Regions from separate parts of the Bacillus sp. N5-665 genome, predicted to be linked through region 3. Evidence: riboswitches for the same ligand, from Rfam matches in the RefSeq annotation. Region 3 holds a riboswitch; each other region holds the start of a gene.
What was found. Region 3 has a riboswitch for S-adenosylmethionine ahead of MNO09_RS08500 (bifunctional homocysteine S-methyltransferase/methylenetetrahydrofolate reductase). Riboswitches for the same ligand answer to the same signal wherever they lie in the genome.
Positions count from the first base shown of each region.

Region 1: it holds a riboswitch for S-adenosylmethionine, as region 3 does, so the genes downstream of both, MNO09_RS23840 (YezD family protein) here and MNO09_RS08500 (bifunctional homocysteine S-methyltransferase/methylenetetrahydrofolate reductase) in region 3, are expected to answer to the same signal.
Region 2: it holds a riboswitch for S-adenosylmethionine, as region 3 does, so the genes downstream of both, MNO09_RS25975 (LLM class flavin-dependent oxidoreductase) here and MNO09_RS08500 (bifunctional homocysteine S-methyltransferase/methylenetetrahydrofolate reductase) in region 3, are expected to answer to the same signal.
Region 4: it holds a riboswitch for S-adenosylmethionine, as region 3 does, so the genes downstream of both, MNO09_RS28910 (cyclase family protein) here and MNO09_RS08500 (bifunctional homocysteine S-methyltransferase/methylenetetrahydrofolate reductase) in region 3, are expected to answer to the same signal.

Region 1 covers NZ_CP093325.1:4,146,910-4,152,412, reverse strand. The annotation lists gene lysA (diaminopimelate decarboxylase) at 4-1,320, shown strand; SAM riboswitch class I at 1,437-1,545, shown strand; gene MNO09_RS23840 (YezD family protein) at 1,618-1,761, shown strand; gene MNO09_RS23835 (phosphoadenylyl-sulfate reductase) at 1,848-2,552, shown strand; gene sat (sulfate adenylyltransferase) at 2,591-3,727, shown strand; gene cysC (adenylyl-sulfate kinase) at 3,740-4,351, shown strand; gene MNO09_RS23820 (nitrite/sulfite reductase) at 4,498-5,503, shown strand, end outside.
Region 2 covers NZ_CP093325.1:4,547,771-4,553,273, reverse strand. The annotation lists gene MNO09_RS25995 (SH3 domain-containing protein) at 195-545, shown strand; gene MNO09_RS25990 (DUF4352 domain-containing protein) at 738-1,289, opposite strand; gene MNO09_RS25985 (hypothetical protein) at 1,581-1,970, shown strand; gene MNO09_RS25980 (hypothetical protein) at 2,295-2,501, opposite strand; SAM riboswitch class I at 2,743-2,848, shown strand; gene MNO09_RS25975 (LLM class flavin-dependent oxidoreductase) at 2,931-3,989, shown strand; gene MNO09_RS25970 (ATP-grasp domain-containing protein) at 3,982-4,938, shown strand; gene MNO09_RS25965 (hypothetical protein) at 5,415-5,503, shown strand, end outside.
Region 3 covers NZ_CP093325.1:1,177,944-1,183,446, reverse strand. The annotation lists gene metH (methionine synthase) at 1-552, opposite strand, end outside; gene MNO09_RS08500 (bifunctional homocysteine S-methyltransferase/methylenetetrahydrofolate reductase) at 552-2,384, opposite strand; SAM riboswitch class I at 2,455-2,564, opposite strand; SAM riboswitch class I at 2,768-2,877, shown strand; gene metI (cystathionine gamma-synthase/O-acetylhomoserine thiolyase) at 3,120-4,232, shown strand; gene metC (cystathionine beta-lyase) at 4,229-5,392, shown strand.
Region 4 covers NZ_CP093325.1:5,133,413-5,138,915, reverse strand. The annotation lists gene MNO09_RS28925 (S-adenosylmethionine decarboxylase related protein) at 1-824, shown strand, start outside; partial or broken gene MNO09_RS28920 (ATP-binding protein) at 993-1,484, shown strand; gene MNO09_RS28915 (hypothetical protein) at 1,709-2,089, shown strand; gene MNO09_RS28910 (cyclase family protein) at 2,117-2,749, opposite strand; SAM riboswitch class I at 2,835-2,947, opposite strand; gene MNO09_RS28905 (PRK06851 family protein) at 3,097-4,206, shown strand; gene MNO09_RS28900 (nucleotidyltransferase domain-containing protein) at 4,328-5,110, shown strand; gene MNO09_RS28895 (MFS transporter) at 5,126-5,503, opposite strand, start outside.

The DNA of each region.
Region 1 (5,503 bases), 2.6 Mb from region 3:
CAAATGTATTTACACGGCACAAGCCGAATCAATGGGCAAGGACACTTAGAAATTGGAGGGTGCGATACGACGCAGCTAGCAAAACAATACGGAACACCACTTTATGTATACGATGAAGAGTCTATTCGAGGAAAGTGCCGCGCGTTTCATCGTGCGTTTAAAGAAAGTGGTTTCTCTTATCAAGTAGCATATGCAAGCAAGGCGTTCTTGTGCATGGAGATGTGCCGAGTAGCTCGTGAAGAGAATATGTCATTAGATGTTGTTTCTGGTGGGGAATTATATACTGCGCTTCAAGCGGGATTTCCAGCATCTCGTATTCATTTTCACGGCAATAATAAAACAGAAGAAGAAATCGTGATGGCTCTGCAGGCAAATATTGGTTGTTTTGTCGTAGATAATTTCTTAGAATTAGAAATTTTGCATGATTTAGCAGTGCAACATGGGCAATTTGTGAACATATTAATCCGTGTAACGCCTGGAGTAGAGGCGCACACACATGAATATATTACAACAGGTCAAGATGATTCGAAATTTGGGTTTGGAGTTTCAAATGGTCAAGCGATGCAAGCAATTGAGCTTGCTTTACAAAAATCAAATTATAATGTGTTAGGAATTCATTCACATATCGGATCGCAAATATTTGAAACGGCTGGATTTGTTCGAGCGATTGAAGTTCTTCATCAATTTTTAGAACAGGTGAGAGAACGCGCGAACTATGTAGTAAAAGTATTAAATGTAGGCGGAGGATTCGGAATACGCTACACAGAGTCAGATACGCCATTAACTCTTGAGACATATGTGCGAGCTGTAACAAGTGCAGTGAGGGAACAATTTACAGTATGTAATTATCCCTTGCCAGAAATATGGGTTGAACCAGGCCGTAGTATTGTAGGTGATGCTGGAACGACAATTTATACAGTCGGATCTGTGAAAGACATTCCTGGTATTCGGAAATATGTATCAGTGGATGGTGGGATGACTGATAATTTAAGACCTGCTTTATATAACGCTCGTTATGAAGCGATGTTAGCAAATCGAGGGAATGATGAGAATGAGGAACTTGTTTCGATTGCTGGGAAGTGCTGTGAGAGTGGAGATATGTTAATTTGGGATATTACTCTACCGAAAGTTGCTTCTGCCGATTTACTAGCAATTTCTTGTACAGGGGCATACGGGTACTCGATGGCGAATAATTATAATCGGATTCGTAGACCAGCTGTCGTCTTCGCGAAAGGCGGCACATCACAAATTGTTGTAGAACGCGAAACATATGAAAATATTATTGGGAACGATCGCATACGTATTAAAGAACTTGTTTAAATAGAGAAAAGGAGTTGTTCGGATGGGCAATTCCTTTTTTGTAAAATAAAATAATTAAAATATATCGGAAAACTAGGATTGAAAAAAATCAGAATTGTGATAAAATACAAATACAAAGCTTATCAAGAGAAGCGGAGGGAACTGGCCCGAAGAAGCTCGGCAACCTGCTTATAGAAAGCAAGGTGCTAAATCCAGCAAAATGGAATCCATTTTGAAAGATAAGGTAAAATATATTACCGAACAGTCTTTTCGAAATGGGAAAGATTTTTTTTATGAATAAAAAGGGGGGCTGTTCGCGTGAGTGTACGGGAACATTTTGAGGAAGTATCTGAGAAAATTCAAGCGATGCTTGCTGATATGAAATATGGTTCAATTACAATTGTTGTGCAAGATGGGAAAGTCATTCAATTAGAGAAAAGTGAAAAGGTACGTTTAAAGTAAAAAGCGCTGACTAGAAAAACTAGAGGCGGTTTTAACCTATTATATTAGGTTAAAACCGTCTTTTTGCTTTTACAGGGGGAAAAAACATGTTGACGTATGAAACGTGGGAAGAAAATAATGTTCCATTTTCAGAAGAAGATGAAACGAAAGGCGCGCTATCAGTATTAAGTTGGGCTTATAAAGAATATAAAAGTGAAATTGTATATGCATGTAGCTTCGGAGTGGAAGGGATGGTATTACTGCATCTTATAAACCAAGTAAATCCATCTGCTAAAGTTGTATTTTTAGATACAAATGTTCATTTTCGAGAAACGTATGAATTAATTCAAAAAGTGCGGGAACGATTTCCTTCATTAAATATTATAGAAAAACAGCCGGAACTTGCACTTGATGAACAAGCGAAGTTGCATGGTGAGAAATTATGGGAAAGTAATCCGAACCTTTGTTGTAAAATTAGAAAAATTTTACCGTTAGAAAAATCATTAGCAGCGGAAAAAGCGTGGATTTCGGGCTTAAGGAGGGAACAATCAGAAACACGTAAGCATACAAAGTTTATAAATCAAGATCATCGTTTTCAATCGATTAAAGTTTGTCCACTCATTCATTGGACGTGGAAAGAAGTGTGGCGATATGTATACAAACATAGCTTGCCGTATAATCCGCTGCATGATGTTGGATATCCAAGTATTGGTTGTGAGAAGTGTACGTTACCTGTAGGTGAGGGTGGAGATTCGAGAGATGGTAGGTGGTCTGGAAAAGTGAAAACAGAATGTGGTCTTCATTACCAATAAGATGAATTTGAAAATAAAGCTAAGAGAGGGTATAGAAAATGAGTATAAGAAACGAATTAGTAAACCGTATAGAGGAGACTTACGACGTATCGCAAATCGAAAAAGAAATTGAACTAGACAACATTGCGTTAAGTGATTTAGAGCTATTAGCGACAGGGGGATATAGCCCACTTACTGGTTTTTTAGGAAAGAAAGATTATGATTCGGTCGTAGAAACGCTTCGCTTAGCAAACGGGAGTGTATGGAGTATACCGATTACATTACCAGTAACAGAAGAAGTAGCAGAGAGTCTGAAAGCTGGAGAGGAAGTAAAACTTGTTAACGCTGAAAATGTATATGGTGTCATTCAAATAGAAGATATTTTTGTGCCTGACAAGGAAAAAGAAGCGTTACTTGTGTATAAAACGACGGATGAGGCTCATCCAGGAGTGAAAAAATTATATGAACGACCGAACTTTTATGTCGGGGGAGCTATTATTCTTACAAAACGCTTTGAAAATAATCCGTTTCCTTCTTATCATTTAGATCCAATTGAAACGAGAGAAGAATTTAAAAAGCGTGGTTGGAAAACAGTGGTTGGATTTCAAACGAGAAATCCGGTACATCGTGCCCATGAATACATTCAAAAATCTGCCCTGGAAATTGTAGATGGTCTCTTTTTAAATCCGCTCGTTGGGGAAACGAAGTCGGACGATATTCCTGCTGATGTAAGGATGGAAAGCTATGAAGTATTACTTCAAAACTATTATCCGAAAGATCGTGTCTTTTTAGGTGTATTTCCTGCAGCAATGCGTTACGCAGGACCGAGGGAAGCGATATTCCATGCATTAGTCAGAAAGAATTTTGGATGCACTCACTTTATCGTAGGGCGCGATCATGCAGGAGTAGGAGATTATTACGGGACTTATGAAGCACAAGAAATTTTTACAAACTTTACAGTGGAAGAGTTAGGGATTACACCGTTATTTTTTGAACATAGTTTTTACTGCACGAAATGTGAAGCGATGGCTTCGACGAAAACATGCCCACACGGAAAAGAGGATCATGTCATTTTATCAGGTACGAAAGTAAGAGAACTATTAAGAAACGGTGAGGTTCCGCCGAGTACATTTAGTCGTAAAGAAGTAGTGGAAGTGCTAATTAAAGGTTTGAAAAAAGAAGTAGTAACCGAATAGGGAGAGAATGACATGGATACGAATATTACTTGGCATACAGCATCTGTTTCAAAAGATGAGAGAAGAGTAAGAAATGGGCATCATAGTTTTGTAGTTTGGTTTACTGGTCTATCAGCTTCAGGTAAATCTACGGTGGCGAACGCGGTTGCTCGTAAACTATTTGAAAAGAATATTGGAAACTATGTACTAGATGGAGATAATGTACGCCACGGTTTAAATAAAGACTTAGGTTTTTCTGAAAGTGATCGTATGGAAAATATAAGACGGATTGGTGAAGTGGCGAAGCTATTTGTAGATCAAGGTACTGTTGTTCTTACAGCGTTTATTTCACCGTTTCGAGTAGACCGAAAACAAGTTAGAGATCTATTAGCGGCAGATGAGTTTATAGAAGTGTTTGTAAAATGTCCAATTGAAGAGTGTGAAAAACGTGATCCAAAAGGGTTATACAAAAAGGCAAGACAGGGTGATATTAAAGAGTTTACTGGTGTTGATTCACCGTATGAAGAGCCAGAGAAGGCAGAGTTAATTGTAGAAACGCACAAGTATTCTATTGAAGAATGTGCAGAACAAATCGTGAAGTACTTACAAGAGCGTGGTTTTACCCCGCTATTTGCCGGGCAGTAAAACTCCCATCTCGAAATTTGGCTAGGGCAAAGAAGTTAGGTGGGAGATGAACTGCCCGTAAATGCCCGATTGGTTCAACTAATAATCAGTGGGGGATGAACACTTCCCACTGATTAAAGTTTCACTTTATATAGGGGGATTAAAAAATGAGTTATGAAAAAGTATGGGCTAACAATGAAAAATTAAATCAGACTGAGAAAAATAAATTAAAAAAAGATGGATTGGAAATTTTTAATGATATTCCTTACTATGCGGAGAATGGATTCGAATCTATTCCGAAAGAAGAGTGGGACGCATTCAAATGGGCAGGGTTGTATTTACAACGTCCCAAAGAAGCTGGTTATTTTATGATGCGTGTAAATATTCCATCAGGGATTATTACGAACGCGCAGGCAGAAGTGCTTGCTTCTATCGCTGAAGATTATGGGCGTGACGTAATAGATATTACGACAAGACAGGCGATTCAGTTTCATTGGTTAGAAATTCATCAAATTCCAGATATTTTTAAAAGATTAGCAAGAGTTGGGTTATCTTCAGCTGGGGCTTGTGGTGATATAACGCGTAATATTACAGGGAATCCACTTGCTGGCATTGATGCAAATGAACTGTTTGATACAACTGGTATTGTGAAAGAGGTATATGACTATTTCCAACATAATGAAGAGTTTTCTAACTTACCACGTAAATTTAAAATGTCTATTAGTTCTAACATTTATAACTCAGCAAACGCAGAGATTAACTGTGTTGCATTTACACCTGCTACGAAAGAAATATATGGCGAGAAAAAAGTTGGTTTTCATATAAAAGTAGGTGGTGGATTATCAGCTCGTCCATATTTAGCTGATGAATTAGATGTATTCGTTTTACCAGAAGAAGTGAAGGGGGTAGCGATTGCAATTGCTACGATATTCCGTGATTTTGGATACCGCGAAAAACGTCATTTAGCTCGTTTGAAATTTCTAGTTGCAGACTGGGGAGCAGAGAAATTTAAAGAGAAACTAATAGAGTATATAGGACCATTGCAAAGTAAAGGAGAAAGTGCTCTCAAAGGATGGAATGCGGGATACTTTTATGGTGTTCAAGATCAAAAACAAGATGGACTAAAATATGTAGGTTTTAATGTGCCGGTAGGACGTCTACATGCAGAAGAAA
Region 2 (5,503 bases), 2.1 Mb from region 3:
GGATTTTTATAGTTGATATGTAGAACATTTCTTTCGGTGCTCTCTCTGTAAAATATGAGTTTGTTAATATTTTTGATAAAATCTTATTTCAAAACTACAACTAATATTTCTCAACATTAATATATTGAAAATAGTTAGAATATTTAAGATAATCATTTATGAAGCAATATATTATAAAAAAGGGGGAATTTATTTTGTTACGTCGCTTATCTATTTGTACTTTATTAACAGCTTTTATGTTTACTTTGTTTACATTTAACGGCTCTGCTTTTGCGGCTACGAATACTACTGAAAATAAAACTGTAGTAGCAGCTTGTGCAAAGGGAGGTACGGTAGGTGTATATGGTGCAAAGATGCGCAGTGGTTACACTGTTGGATCACCTGTCTTACATACATTTAATGATGGTGCGAAAATTACTGGAACATGGGTAACTGGTGAATATGTTCAAGGTCATTACAGTAATTCTAAACAGTGGTTAAAAGTTACATATAAAGGGATGACAGGTTATGTATCCCATACAACATTATATAACGTTTGCTCATAAAACTATGTACTATAATAGCTTTTGATGTATTGAGCTAATCTCTTCTAGGGATTAGTTCTTTTTTGTCTCCTAGTTTTTAATGGGGCATTTTTTGAAAAAAACCAACGATTCATTAAATCGATGGTTTTATGTTTATATATTATTCATTTGTATCTATATCAAATTTTTCATTGTTTTTTGCTTATTTGAGACTTAGTTTTTTTGTGATTGCAACTTATCGATTTTCCAGCGTGCTCCTAGAGGATCTAAAGAGCTTTCAATATAAAACATATATTCATCTGCGATACTTGGTACTTCAAAAGCTATTTTCAATTCTACCGTTTCATTTGGTGTAACTTGTATACCAGAAGGGTTTTGATCAAGCACCTTTCCTTCATAGGCCTTTCCGGCTTTTTCATCTTTTAAGTTATATTTTAATTCTGATAGTCCAATCGTTTGACCTCGTACATTTTTTACAGAGACATTAACAACGACGGAATCGTTACTAGCATTTAAATATGCATTTTGAACGGCGGTCAAGTAATAGCCTCCCTTAACACTCTCACCAACTAATAAAATACCTTGTTCCAAGCGGGTCATATCTTCTTTTTCTTCAAAATTTATTAATTCTTCATTTTCATTTTTTGCGGTTGGTTCTTCTATTGGACCATTTTCAACGGCACTATCTTTTTTATCTTGTGTGCAAGCAGCCGTAAAACTGACTAATACTAGAATTAAAGTAAGTAATATGAATGATTTTCTCATAAAATTAATCTGTCTCCTTAAGTTTCTCAATTTTGTGCAACTATACATATAAGATTAACATAATGTCTCATTATTGGCTCAAAATAGGGAATCTTTTAGACACCTTATTCTTTTACTTTTACTATACATTCGATTGGGTCTCACGATATTTGTTAATCTTGTAAATCATTGTCTTAGTAATACCGAGGGTTATTATAAATATATTAATCATATAATTTGTCCCTATCAAAATGAACGTTTCTTGCATCTAATATATTGTAAATATATTTTATTTTGAAAGGATGTGATTATATGGCTCATAAATCTACTGGAGTGTTTCGAGTTCCAGTTTCTGAAAATGGGATTATTCCAACTGCTCTCAACATTATGTTAAACAATGATTCACGCTGTCATACTAGTAATGTAACGGTAACTGTTAAGAGAAGTCGAAACATTTCTTTCCCAACTCAAAATGAATTAGTTGAAATTTCTCGTACTTTTGTTTCTTTAGAACCAAACAGAACGACTAAGATTGTATTGTTTACTCCAGAATTCCAAATAGAAGATTTTCTTGATGTTATCATTAGTGGGAATAAAGATGATGTTAAGGATGTTCTTGTATATTCTTTCTTAGCAGATTCAGCAGGTCACAATCTGCCATCTACTGTTTTTAGAAATGCAGAATACACTTTTGCTTGCTGACACCGTGATGATGTATTCTTTACTGTCATATATTTGAAGGGAAATGTTAAATAGGATTCGATTTAACTTTTATTTGGGTTCTCCAAAGAAGTCTGCTTTAGCTAAATAAACAAGGAACCGACTAATGGGTTCCTTGTTTATTTGCATTTAACATGAAATTTCGTGTCTATTATTCCGAAAGCAACTTTACAGAGGAACAGATTTTTCCTAGTGAAGCAGCACCTATAGATGAAAGTACCCAATATTCCAATTCTAAAGGTAGGCGAAATGCTTGAACGTTACCATCATTAATAACCATCTTCATAATATGTAATTAGTATTATTTTATTCTTTAAATATTTCCGGCTTCTCCACTCTAAATGATTTCACCTCACCACATTCTAAACAAAATGTAGTTAATAGTTTGGAACGTTTCCCCACTGAAAAGAGCCTACTAGAATCATCTTCACAAACATATGCATGATAAGCAGATCCAACTCTTCCTTCTTTAAATGTAGTAGAACCACAATTCTCGCATCGTTTATTTTTCATGCTACTAACACCTCATTTGCTGTGTTTTTAAGATAGAAGTAAAGCAACTTGGTTATACATGATGTTTTCGACATGATACAACATACCCCTTTATATATTCGTAAGTAAAACAACACAATACCCTTATAAATCTCTATAACAATATGATTTTTCATATATCATTTAATGTATATCGGAAAAATAAGTATTAAAGGATTGATTTTTATTATTCTGATGATTATAATAAATGGAAATCAAACAATTCTTATGCTGAGAAGTGGAGGGACGGGCCCTATGAAACTTCGGCAACCTCGTTTTAGACGAAAGGTGCCAAATCCTGCAGGTGAAAAACACCTGAAAGATAAGAGAGGTTCACTTAGTCAAGAAGGCTACTCTTATTTCGATAAGAGTAGCTTTTTTTATGGTTAAAAGTTAAAGGGGGAATAGGTAGTGGAGTACGGTTTTTGGTTGCCGATTTTTGGGGGATGGCTTCGAAATGTAGATGATGAATCTATGCCGCCTACGTTTGAGTATGCAAAACAAACAGCGCAAGCAGCAGAACAATTAGGTTTTTCAACAACACTTATTGCAGAATTAAATTTAAATGATATAAAAGGTGTTTCGGCACCAAGTTTAGAAGCGTGGACAACTGCGGCAGCACTTGCAGCAGTGACGGATAAATTAGAAATTATGACAGCTGTAAGACCTGGTTTCCACAATCCAGCAGTTACAGCGAAAATGGCAGCAAATATTGATCAATTAAGTAATGGTCGTTTTACATTGAATGTAGTTTCGGCATGGTGGGAAGAAGAAGCGAGACAGTACGGCGGGGTATTTACTGCACATGATGAAAGATATGATCGCACAGAGGAATTTGTAACAGTTTTGAAAGAGCTTTGGAAAGAAGAAGAGTTTTCTTATAAAGGGAAGTTTTATGAGCTTCATCATACACATTTAAGTCCAAAACCTGTGCAGAAACAAGGCATTAAGCTTTATGCAGGTGGTGAGAGTGAGCGAGGAAAAGAGGTCATTGTCAACCACGCGGATGCATATGTAATGCACGGGGGAACAGTGGAAGAAGTATCTGTGAAAATAGAAGATATGAAGAATCGTAGAAAGAAAGTTACAGAGGAGCCATTGCAGTCATTCGGGCTTGCGGCTTACGTTATTTGTCGTGATACAGAAGAAGAGGCATTAGAGGAATGGAGACGCATAACGGATGTGAAAGACGATGCTTTAGGTTATGCGGGTTATCAAGACTTTATTAGTAAATCGCATTTGGAACAGCAAGTGAAGCTCAATGATTATTCCGTATCTAATCGCGGGTTACGTCCTAATTTAATCGGAACACCAGAACAAATTGCAGAAAGGATACTTGCTTTTGAAAAAGGGGGTGTTACGTTATTACTTTTACAATTTTCGCCACAGCTTGAAGAGATGAAACGATTTTCTGAAAAAGTAATGCCATTAGTTGAAGCAAAAAGAAAGGAATTGATTACAAATGAGTAAAATTTACATATTACATGAGAATAAGGAATGGACGGATCATTTAGTGAAAAGGTTGGAAGAACTGGAGTTACCGTATGAGGAATGGCTTTTAAATGAAGGAACACTTTCATTAGAACAAGAACCTCCCCAAGGTGTTTTTTATAGCCGCATGAGTGCTTCTTCACATACGAGAGGGCATCGATATGCACCTGAATTGACTGAAGGGGTTCTTGCTTGGTTAGAGGGATACGGGCGAACAGTATTTAATGGGTCTCGTGCATTACGCCTTGAAGTAAGTAAATTAAATCAATATGCAGCATTAAGAAAATTTGGGATACAAGTGTCGAAAACAATTGGTGCTGTTGGCCGTGATCATATAGTAAAAGCAGCAAAGGATTTAGGGGAAGTACCGTTTATTACAAAGCATAACCGTGCAGGTAAAGGCCTTGGTGTTCAACTGTTTCATTCCATTGATGCTTTAGAACAATATTTGGATGGTCCGACGTTTGAAGAACCCATTGATGGAATTACTTTAATCCAGCAATATATTGAAGCGCCAGAACCATATATTACACGTTGTGAGTTTGTAGGCGGTCAGTTTGTATATGCAGTTAAAGTAGATACATCAGAAGGATTTGAACTTTGTCCAGCAGATGCGTGTTCGATTCAAGATGCTTTTTGCCCAGTAGGAGAAGAGAGTAAGAAAGAGTCATCAACAAAATTTGAAATTATATCGGACTTCCAAGAGCCAATTATTGAACAATACAAAGAGTTTTTGGAAGAAAATGAAATTACCGTTGCTGGTATTGAATTTATTCGCAGTTCGGATGGAACAATTTATACGTATGATATTAATACAAACACAAACTATAATTCTGGCGCAGAGTCTGTAGCAAATCAATTTGGTATGCTTGAGCTTGCTACATTCCTTGGAAGAGAATTAGAAAAGCAAGTAGAGTTAGTTAAATAGTATAGAAGGTTCTAGTGAAAACCTTTGTTAAAGTAATCGTGGTCATATGACCAAGTTTAGGATATCCAGATGCAGGTGTGCATGCGTTTGAAGTGATATTTGCGGAGATTGTGAGTAGTTTGAAATAGGCATAAGAAGATCCCCTCTAGCTTAAACTAGGGGGGATCTTCTTATGCCTATATATATTTCAATAATCGCTTCTATTGTATTGAAATAATGGTATCTACATTAAAAAAACGACTTATAAAAGGACTTATCCAACGTAACATATAAATGTATCGTAAAATTGAATAAGTCTATATTTTGTTTTTAGATAGATATAATTTGAGGGTATTTCGATGATATTTCCTCTAATAGAATTGTGTGATAAGCTGCATATAACTATATATTGTTAGGGCGGGAGGTTGCTATCCTTTCTCTGATTTTATATAAGAAAAAAATTATCTGAGCTTTAATGAAAATGGAGAATATATTATATGATTTTAGGAATTTCATATTTTGATATTTTTTGTACTGTAGTGATTGTCTCGTTTTTCTTGATTTTTTGGAGATTGAACGTATGGTA
Region 3 (5,503 bases):
AGGTACAATTTTATTTAGCTCATCAAAAGCTGCTTGAATTCCAATATAAGCAGCCTTCACGTTACGCATATCTTGACTCGTCTCAACGAGTAATACATCTACGTCGCCATTTAATAAGCCTCTTGCCTGCCTTGTATAGGCTTCAATTAATTCTTCAAACGTTACACCACCAGTAACACTAATCGCTTTCGTTGTCGGCCCCATTGCTCCCGCAACATATACTTCTTTTCCGCTTTCGTTGACCGCTTGCTTTGCTAAACGTGCTGCCTTCTCATTTAGTTCCTCGTCTAAATGAGACAACGCATAATCACTTAATACAATGTTTGTCGCCCCAAATGTATTTGTTTCAATAATATCCGCTCCAGCTTCAATATAAGCTTTATGAATCTTTAAAATGACATCAGGTCTTGTTTCTACTAAATATTCATTACACCCTTCGTACTCTTCTCCTCCGAAATCTTCCGCAGTTAAGTCCTCTTGCTGGATCATTGTTCCCATTGCACCATCTAATATTAAGATATTATTTTGTAATTTTTCTTCTATACATTTCATCAGTTAATACCTTCTTTCACTTCTTGCTTTTCTCTCACATATTTAACAAGATGTTCTGTAATTTCATATTTTAGAAATGGTGTAATAAGATAAATGCCGTTAAAATATTTCATCGCCACATCGATCAATTCTTGTGAAATGCGAATCCCTTCCTCAATTGCTGCCTCTTTCGTTTCATGTCCATCCATTCTCTCCCTTATTTCTTCAGGTAGAGTAATACCCGGCACCTCAAAATGAAGGAAATCTGCATTCCTTTTACTTATTAATGGCATAATCCCAATAAAAATAGGTTGTTCCAAATGCTTTGTCGCTTCATACACTTCTTCAATTAACGCGATATCATAAATTGGCTGAGTTAAGAAATATTCCGCTCCAGCATCTATTTTCCGTTCCATCCGCTTAACCGCTGCTTTTAAATGTCTTACATGCGGATTAAACGCACCTCCCACTGAAAACCTTGTTGCTGGACCTATTGATTTCCCTAAAATCGAGCGTCCGTCGTTCATTTCTTTAATCATTTTAATGAGCTCAATAGAGGACAAATCATATACAGAAGTGGCACCTGGAAAATCACCAACGCGTGCTGGATCACCAGTTAAAGCTAACACTTCTTCCATACCTAACGCCGATAAGCCTAATAAATGAGACTGTAGTCCAATGACGTTATGATCTCTACACGTTAAATGCGTCAATACCGGAATATCGTGCTTCGTTAATAATGCCCCCATTGCCATATTCGAGATGCGAGGCGATGCTAATGAATTATCTGCTAGAGTAATAGCATCTGCACCAGCTCTTTTCAATGCTCTTGCTCCTTCAAAAAATCGCTGCGTATCTAATGTTTTCGGTGGATCTAATTCCACTACTACTGTCGTTTGTTTTTTTGCTTTCTCTGCTAATGTGACATGAGCTTTTGAACGTTTCTCGTGTGTATGAACTACTTTCGGTCTTTGAATCGTATCCTTTTCTATTACAGGTGTAACATTTGCAATTGCACGTTTCATACTTTCAATATGTTCTGGAGTCGTGCCACAACAACCACCTAATAACCGAATACCTTGCTCAATAAATTTCGGTGTCATCGCTTCGAAATAAGCTGGACTTCCCTCATATACGTAACGTCCCTCCACATAATTTGGGAGACCTGCATTCGGATATGCTGACAAGTACCCATTTTGCGGAATCGATATCATTTTAAAAGCTTCCGTCATGTGAAGTGGCCCTAGTTGACAGTTCAATCCAACAACATTTGCACCGTAATCTAAAAGCTGTTTTAATATTTCATTTACATCATTTCCATTTTGAGTTGTACCTGCCTCATGCAATGCTAATTGAGCTACAATTGGAATATTCGTTTGTTTTCGTAACACCTGAACAGCATGAAGTAATTCAAACTCATCATAGAAAGTCTCTAATAGCAGTCCATCAACCTGTTCTTCTAGTAATGCACTTGCCTGCTCAAGTAGCATAAATTCTCGCTCCATATCAGTTGTTGTAACAGCTCCGATATGTTTCATGCCACCAATTGTTCCTAAAATTGCATTTCTCTCTGTCACAGATGCTTTCGCCAATTTTACTGCCGCTCTATTAATTTCAGTAACTTGATTTTCTAAACCATACATACGTAATTTCGCTTCATTTGCTCCGTACGTATTTGTTTGAATTACATCAGCCCCAGCAGCTACATATTGCTTATGAATCGATATAATTAAATCCGGATCAGATATATTTAATTCTTCAAAACTACTTTGCAAGCCATGTGAATGTAATAACGTTCCAACCGCGCCATCACCTATTACAATTCCTTTTGATAATAAATCTAGTAATTTCACAAATCTCCCTCATTTCCATCAATATAAAAACCCCCTCTTCACTTTGAAGAGGGGGACATAATCAATCCTCCTCTTATCATGCAAAACATTCGTTTTGCAGGTATTAGCACCGTTTCAAACATTTTGTTTGAAGGTTGCCGGGTTTCACAGGGCCTTTCCCTCCACCGCTCTCAATAAGAGTTTGTCTTTATTATTTTATTTATGTAGCTAAAAGGAAATACGTTCCCCTTTTAACAATGTTTGTTAATTTTTTAATAAATTTAGCATGCACAAATGCAAAAGTCAATGACACTTGCGGAAAAATAAAAATTATTTAAAATAAAGTTGCAATTCAATTATCTTTTGTTGTAAAGTTAAAAACATAATAAAATTTCATACGAACATTCTTATCTAGAGAGGTAGAGGGACTGGCCCTATGACGCCTCAGCAACCATTAACATTTGTTAATAAGGTGCTAATTCCAGCAAATTGTGAAAGATTTGACAGATGAGAAGAAGACTCTATTCAAACCGAAAGCCTTCTTCTTTAGAAGGCTTTTTTTATTTTACCCCGCATTAACGGGCAGTAAGATTCCCAACTCAAAATTCAGCTAGAACAAAGAAGTTAGGTGGGAATCGACTGCCCGTAAAAGCCCGATTGGTGAGGACTGATAATCAGTGGGGAATGCCCCCCTCACTGATTAAAGTTTCACTTTACATTCACTTAATTGTTAATTTAAAAAGGAGGAATTTTCACATGTCAACTATTGAAACAAAACTAGCACAAATCGGAAACCGGAGCGAAACTACAACAGGAACTGTTAACCCACCTGTTTATTTTTCAACTGCTTATCGTCACGAAGGAATTGGTAACTCTACTGGCTTTGACTATTCACGAACTGGCAATCCAACTCGTGGTCTTTTAGAGCAGGCAATCGCAGACTTAGAATATGGTGAACAAGGTTATGCCTGTAGTTCAGGGATGGCAGCTGTTCTCCTCGTCCTCTCCCTATTCCGTTCTGGAGACGAACTTATTGTATCCGAAGATTTATACGGGGGCACTTATCGATTATTTTCTGAGCATGAAAAAAAGTGGAACGTTCGATGTAGATACGTAAATACACAATCTATTAAACAAATTGAGCAAGCTATCACAACTGAAACGAAGGCTATTTTCATAGAAACTCCAACTAATCCGTTAATGCAAGTTACCGATATTGCCGCTGTCGCAACCGTAGCCAAAAGACACGGACTACTTCTTATTGTAGACAACACATTCTATACGCCTTATATACAGCAGCCATTAACAGAAGGTGCCGACATTGTACTTCATAGCGCAACGAAATATTTAGGGGGACATAACGATGTCCTAAGCGGACTTGTCGTTGCAAGAGGAAAGGAACTTTGTGAGGAAATCGCTCATTATCATAATGCCTCTGGTGCGGTCTTAAGTCCATTTGACTCATGGCTATTAATTCGTGGTATGAAAACGTTAGCGCTTCGCATGAGACAACATGAAGAAAATGCAAAAGCAGTTGTTGCTTATTTAAATGATGAAGACGGGGTGACAGATGTATTTTATCCTGGAAGAGGCGGCATGATCTCATTTCGTCTGAAAGATGAAACATGGATTAATCCATTCTTACAATCTTTATCCTTAATTACATTTGCTGAAAGTCTTGGTGGTGTTGAAAGTTTAATGACGTATCCAGCAACGCAAACACATGCTGATATTCCTGAAGAAATCAGAACAGCAAACGGTGTATGTAATCGTCTTCTGCGATTTTCCGTTGGCATTGAAAATAGTAACGATTTAATTCAAGACTTAAAGCAAGCCATTAAACTTGTAAAAGAAGGTATAAGAATATGAGTTATTCTATAGATACACTCTTACTGCACAACCAATATAAACATGACTCGCAAACAGGAGCTGTTAACGTTCCCATCTATAATACATCAACATTCCACCAGTTTGATGTAGATACGTTCGGAAAATATGACTATAGTCGCTCTGGTAATCCAACTCGTGAAGCTCTTGAAGATATCATTGCTTTATTAGAAGGAGGAACAAAGGGGTTTGCCTTCGCATCAGGAATTGCAGCGATTTCTACTGCATTCCTCCTTCTTTCACAAGGCGATCACGTACTCATTTCAGAGGACGTATACGGAGGCACTTATCGAATTATAACTGAAGTGCTCTCCCGTTACGGTGTGTCACATACATTTGTTGATATGACCAATTTAGAAGAAATAAAGCAAAAAATTAAGCCAAATACAAAACTCTTTTATGTGGAAACACCCTCTAATCCACTTTTAAAAGTGACAGATATTCGTGCTGTTTCTAAACTTGCAAAATCTATTGACGCCCTTACTTTTGTTGATAATACATTTTTGACACCACTATTCCAGAAACCACTTGATCTTGGCGCCGATGTCGTTCTTCATAGTGCCACAAAATTCATTGCCGGTCATAGTGATGTTACTGCCGGATTAGCCGTTGTAAAAGATGCCGAACTCGCTCAAAAACTTGGATTTTTACAAAATGCATTTGGCGCTATTTTAGGTCCTCAAGATTGTTCTCTCGTACTTCGCGGTCTAAAAACATTGCATGTACGTCTTGAGCATTCAGCTGCAAACGCCAATAAAATTGCACATTATTTACAAGAGCACGCTAAAGTTAAAAATGTCTATTATCCTGGCTTACAAACACATCTTGGATTTGATATTCAACAATCTCAAGCTACATCAGCTGGAGCTGTCCTATCTTTCACTTTACAATCAGAAGACGCACTCCGCCAATTTTTATCAAAAGTAAAATTACCTGTCTTTGCAGTTAGTTTAGGAGCTGTCGAATCGATTCTTTCCTACCCAGCTAAAATGTCACATGCAGCACTGTCGCAAGAAGCTCGTGATGAAAGAGGGATTTCTAATTCATTACTTCGGTTATCCGTCGGCCTTGAAAATGTTGACGATTTAATATCCGATTTTGAAAATGCCCTTTCTTATGTAGAAGAACCTGTAAATGCATAGAACGAACAGAAGATATGAAATTAAGTTTTCATATCTTCTTTTTTATGCCGTTACGTATATTTTTTACTTTTCGTATAGTTCATAAAAAAACGAAAGAGCACCATCTATTTC
Region 4 (5,503 bases), 1.6 Mb from region 3:
AGGAGAAAGAGAAATTTACAAATACAAAAGCAATTATAGGATCAGGTATGAATCCAGGTGTTGTTCAGTGGATGGTTGTTGAACTTATGAAGGAACGCCCAAATGAAAAGCCAAGAGCATGCTATATAGTAGAACATGATACGTCATTTTTGAATGATACAGCACTAATAAAGCCTCATACACTGTATGCTTCATGGGCAGTAGAGCGATTTCTAGATGAAGCGATATGGAGTTATCCGATGTATATGAGTCATCATCGTCCCCTTTATTTTTATGAAGATGTATATGCTTCAGAGTATAAAGTAAAGTTAGGAGAGAAAGAGTTTTATGGTTGTTTAATGCCACATGAGGAAGTTTTAATTTTAGGGAAAAACTTCAATATGGAAGTTGGGTTTCTTTACCGAATTAACGAGTATACAACAAATGTAATTAGGCAGAATTTAGATAAGGTAGAAGATTTATGGAACTGGAATCGTAAAGTATTTAATCCAGCGGAAGAAGAGATTGCTGGCGAGGATCTAGTTGGTGTATTACTCGTTTATGAAAATAGCGAGACATATATGTATAACGTGATGAATAGCAGTCAAGTTTTTCGTAAATATAAAACGAATGCAACTTACTTTCAAGTAGGATGCGGAATTTATGCTGGTTTGTGTAGTTTACTTTTCGATAACTTTAAACAAGGTGCCTATTATGTAGAGGAATTATTATTAAATACAGAAAGTAAGTATGGAGAATATTTAAATTTATATATGAAGGATTTTGTAGTAGGGGGAAATGATTTTACGGATGGACTGCTACATGATCGGGTAAGATGGATATAAGTTATAGCGAAAAGGGAGGGGGATGGGGATCCCCTTCCTTTTCTTATTGCCCTGAAAGCAATTTCATACTGATAATTTAAGGAGATAATATGTAGAGTGTTTGTATAGAACATGAGGAGTATTTATATGAACAAATTTAAAAGCTTTATCTATGAGGAAAAAGAAGCCTTAAAAGTATTTGAAAGAATTAACGGGTTTGTTAGTGAATTGATGTTATTAGGAAAACCGAAATCAACGAATTATGAATGGTGTAATATACGGGAATCCTTTTATATGTTGTACAGCTAATGGAAAGTTATGCAGCGCGATATAGAGTGAAATTTCATGTGCAAGTAGATGGAAATCTACCTGTTATAAATGGTGATGATAAAAAATTAAAACAAGTGTTATTAAAAATGGAATAGAATCAATGCCAGAAGGTGGAGATATTCATATTCGTGCATATCAAAAAACTGAAAGGCATTTGTGTATTCCTGTTGAAGATCAAGGCTTTGGTATAGAGAAGGTTGGAAAGGCTTTTTACACAACAAAGGAGAATAGTACGGAACGACTTGGATTGATGGTCACATATAAAATTATTAAGGAACATCAAGGAAGTACTGCGATTCCAAGTAGCATGGGAATAGGGAAAAAGTGGAAATTTTTTTACCGACAGCATAATGTGCTAGAGGAAAATATTTTTCAGAAAAGTGTTCTTGTTGTGTAAATATAAACATTTTATAAAATGTTTCAAGAAGGGTTTTTTTTATAAAATACTTCGTTTATAATGGAGGAAAATATCGACATGAGATTTGTTATTCATGTAACGGTTCGGTAGTGTTAGAGAAAGAAGGGGTGCACGCGCATCCTTTTTTCTATGCAGATATTATGAAAGAGGTGGTATGATGGAATTAACATTAAATTCGACTGTATGTTTACACACGATTCAATTTCGAAAAGAGCAAAAGAATTATATTGTAAAAGATACAATTACAGGAGAAAAATATGAAATGCCGCCACTTTGGATTGATGCATTGGCAATGATGCGTGACGGTTTTTTATTAGGGGAAATTGAGGAGAAATTAAAAGAAGAGTATCCAGAAGAAGAAATAAATATGTTAGCATTTACGAGGCAACTGTTAGAGCTAGAGCTTGTTGGAATGGTAGATGGGGAAGAAATAGCTTGTACAAAGAAGAAAGAGAAAGATTATTTAGCTTGGTTACGTCCTCGTGTTGAGCAATTCTTTCTTAGTTTAAATAAAAAAAATAGAAGCAAAGGTCAATGATGATCTTTGCTTTTTTGTATAGTTTGTTTAAAAAATTACAGCGAATGCTCTTGCAAAAGCACCGTCGCTATCTTTAATTTTTAAAGGTGCCGCTGAGAAAAAGAAACGTTTCGTGTGAATGGCATCTAAGTTTGTTAAGTTTTCAATTAAATAAATATTATTCCCAAGTAGTATGTGATGAATTGGTGATGTTTCTGTCGTTACCTCATCAGGAGAAATGAAATCTAGGCCGACCGATTTTACTTTTAATTGAACTAATTCCTCGGCTAATTCTTCAGAAAGATAAAAAGCTTCTTGCTCATACGCCTCTGTATTCCATTTAGTAGATAGATTGGAATGGAAAATAACAATATCTCCTTCTTTTATGTCAGCGTTGTGTAATACTTCTTTAGGTAGTTTTCGTTCTTGTACATGAGTTACATCAATAAGAACAGCTTCGCCTACAAATTGATCTAGGGGTAATTGATCAATAGTCGTTGCGCCTGAAATGAAATGAGCAGGAGCATCACAATGCGTGCCAACATGAACGACAGAATGAAAATCTGTAACTTGATAGCCTGTCTCTTCAACGCTTGTAATGGCTCCTAAATTGATTTTTGGTGTTCCAGGGAATTGAGACATATTGTTTTCAAATGTTTGTGATAGGTCAATTACTTTCATTTTAAATACCTCCAATATATGTTTTGAAATATAAAAAACTCACCTTTCATAATCAAGAAAGATGAGTTTTGCACACAATAGTTACGTTTTATCTTTCAAAATGCAATGCATTTTGCAGGAATTAGCACCTATTCAGTTTATATAAACTGAGGTTGCTGGGCTTCAAAGGGCCGGTCCCTCTGCCTCTCTTGATAAAGACATATTAAGTTTTCATTTCTGAATATTCACTACTTTTAAATTGTAATTCATTTCCTTTTTTCGTGCAATACAAAATAGGTATTCACCCAAATAAAGTTGCTCGCATATTGTAGCTTATGTAAATAGAATGCTGCGAAGGAGTGAGTGCAGTGACAGGGAATGTATTGAATTATTACGCTGGTGGAAATACAGCTAGAGGATTTCATAATTTATACGACGAGAATTTAAAAGGGCTAAACAGGTTATTTATTTTAAAGGGTGGTCCTGGAACCGGGAAATCTTCTTTAATCAAAGCAATAGGTCGTGAGTGGGTTGAAAAAGGATATGATATTGAATTTTTACACTGTTCTTCTGATAATAAATCGGTTGATGGTGTAATTATCCCGAAGTTAAAAGTAGGAATTGTTGATGGAACATCACCGCATGTTATTGAGCCGAAAATGCCAGGAGTTGTCGAAGAGTATATTAATTTAGGGGTTGCTTGGGAATCAAATAAATTAAGAAAGCAGAAGGTGGAAATTGAACGATTTGTTTCAGAAGCAAGCAAGGCTTTTCAAACTGCTTACGCTTGTTTTAACGAGGCACTAGTTATACATGATGAGTGGGAGAAAATATATATTAATAATATTGATTTTAATAAAGCAAATGAACTAACCGATCAGCTGATTCAGAAGTTATTTACAGATAAAGGCGGGAAACAATCGCTTGTGAAACATCGGTTTTTAGGGGCAGCTACACCGAAAGGAGCAGTTGATTTTGTTCCTAATTTAACAGAGGGATTACCACATCGTTATTTTATAAAAGGACGCCCAGGCTCTGGGAAATCAACAATGCTTAAAAAATTAGCTAAGGCAGCAGAAGAAAAAGGATTTGAAGTTGAAGTATATCATTGTGGATTTGATCCAAATAGTCTTGATATGGTTATCGTAAGAGAATTAGGGTTTGCAATTTTTGATAGCACCGCACCACATGAATATTTTCCGAGCCGCGAAGGTGATGAAATTATAGATATGTATGCCTTAATTGTGACACCAGGAACAGATGAGAAGTATGCGAAAGAAATTCGTGACGTGTCGATTCAATATAAAGCAAAAATGAATGAGGCGATGTCTTTCTTGGCGAAAGCGAAATCAGTTCGTGATAAATTAGAAAGAATTTATATTGCTGCTATGGATTTTTCAAAAGTAGACGCATATAAAGAGGAGATTCAAAAAGAGTTTGAACGAATTGCGGTTAGTGTAACAGAAAAGAACAAGTAAAAAATAAGGAACTTTGGTAGGCTGTCGGGAATTTTCTGACAGCTATTTTAGTATGTAGTAAACTTAGTAGTATATTTGTCGAATTTCCAAGGAAATAATCAAAAAATGAAGAGGGTATGAAATGAGAGAGAAAATTAGGTTGGAGTTAGCAAGAATTGAACAAGAGAATGATGTGAAAATTTTATTTGCAGTGGAATCAGGGAGTCGTGCTTGGGGATTTCCATCGAAAGATAGTGATTATGATGTTAGATTCGTTTATATGCACCCGGTCGAATGGTATTTATCAATTCATGATAAACGAGATGTAATTGAGTATCCGATTAGTGATGATTTAGATATAAGCGGATGGGATATTAAAAAAGCGTTACAATTATTCGCAAAGTCAAACCCAGCTTTACTCGAATGGATTCGATCACCGATTTTTTATTCGAAAAACTCTCATTTTCCAGAACAACTTCAGCAAATGAGTGATAAGCACTTTGATCCAAAAGCAACGATATATCATTACTTACATATGGCTTCAAAAAATTATCGTGAATTTTTGCAAGGTGAGAATGTAAAGTTGAAAAAGTACTTTTATGTATTACGTCCTATTTTAGCTTGTAAGTGGTTAGAGGAGAAAGAGACTTTACCACCTGTAGAATTCGATCGATTGATTACAGAGTTATCATTAGAACGCAGTGTATTAGATGAAATTGAACAGTTGTTAATAAAGAAAAAGGCAGGTACTGAATTAGATGTTGGATTAAAAATTGAGGTGTTGAATCAATTTTTAGAAGAACAAATTCATTACTACCAGCAATATGTAAAAGGAATTGAAAAGGGATCAGGGATCGATATTGAGAGTTTAAATACATTGTTTCGGGATATGTTGTTTGCAGTATATGAAAAAGAGCACAAGTGAGTTTGTGCTCTTTTTTTATTTTGTAGGAATAAAGAAAACAGATATAGCTGCAAGAAGACCCGCGAATGAGAATAAGTAAAAATTCCATGCTAAGTCATATTGCATTGTTATAATAATACCGACAAGAATAGGACCAGCAATCGCGCCAACTCGGCCAAGTCCAAGTCCCCAGCCTAAGGAGGTAGCTCGGATATGAGACGGGAAGTATTGTGTTACATATGCATTTAATATTTGAGTAATACCGACTGATCCAATTCCAGCAAGACCAATTAAAAGATAAATGATTGTAACAGATGGTTTAATTGTTAATAGTCCAATACATATAGCTGCCATAAGATAGGAGATGCTAATAACAATTTTAGCCCCTATACGATCCGCTATTGCTCCAGCAAA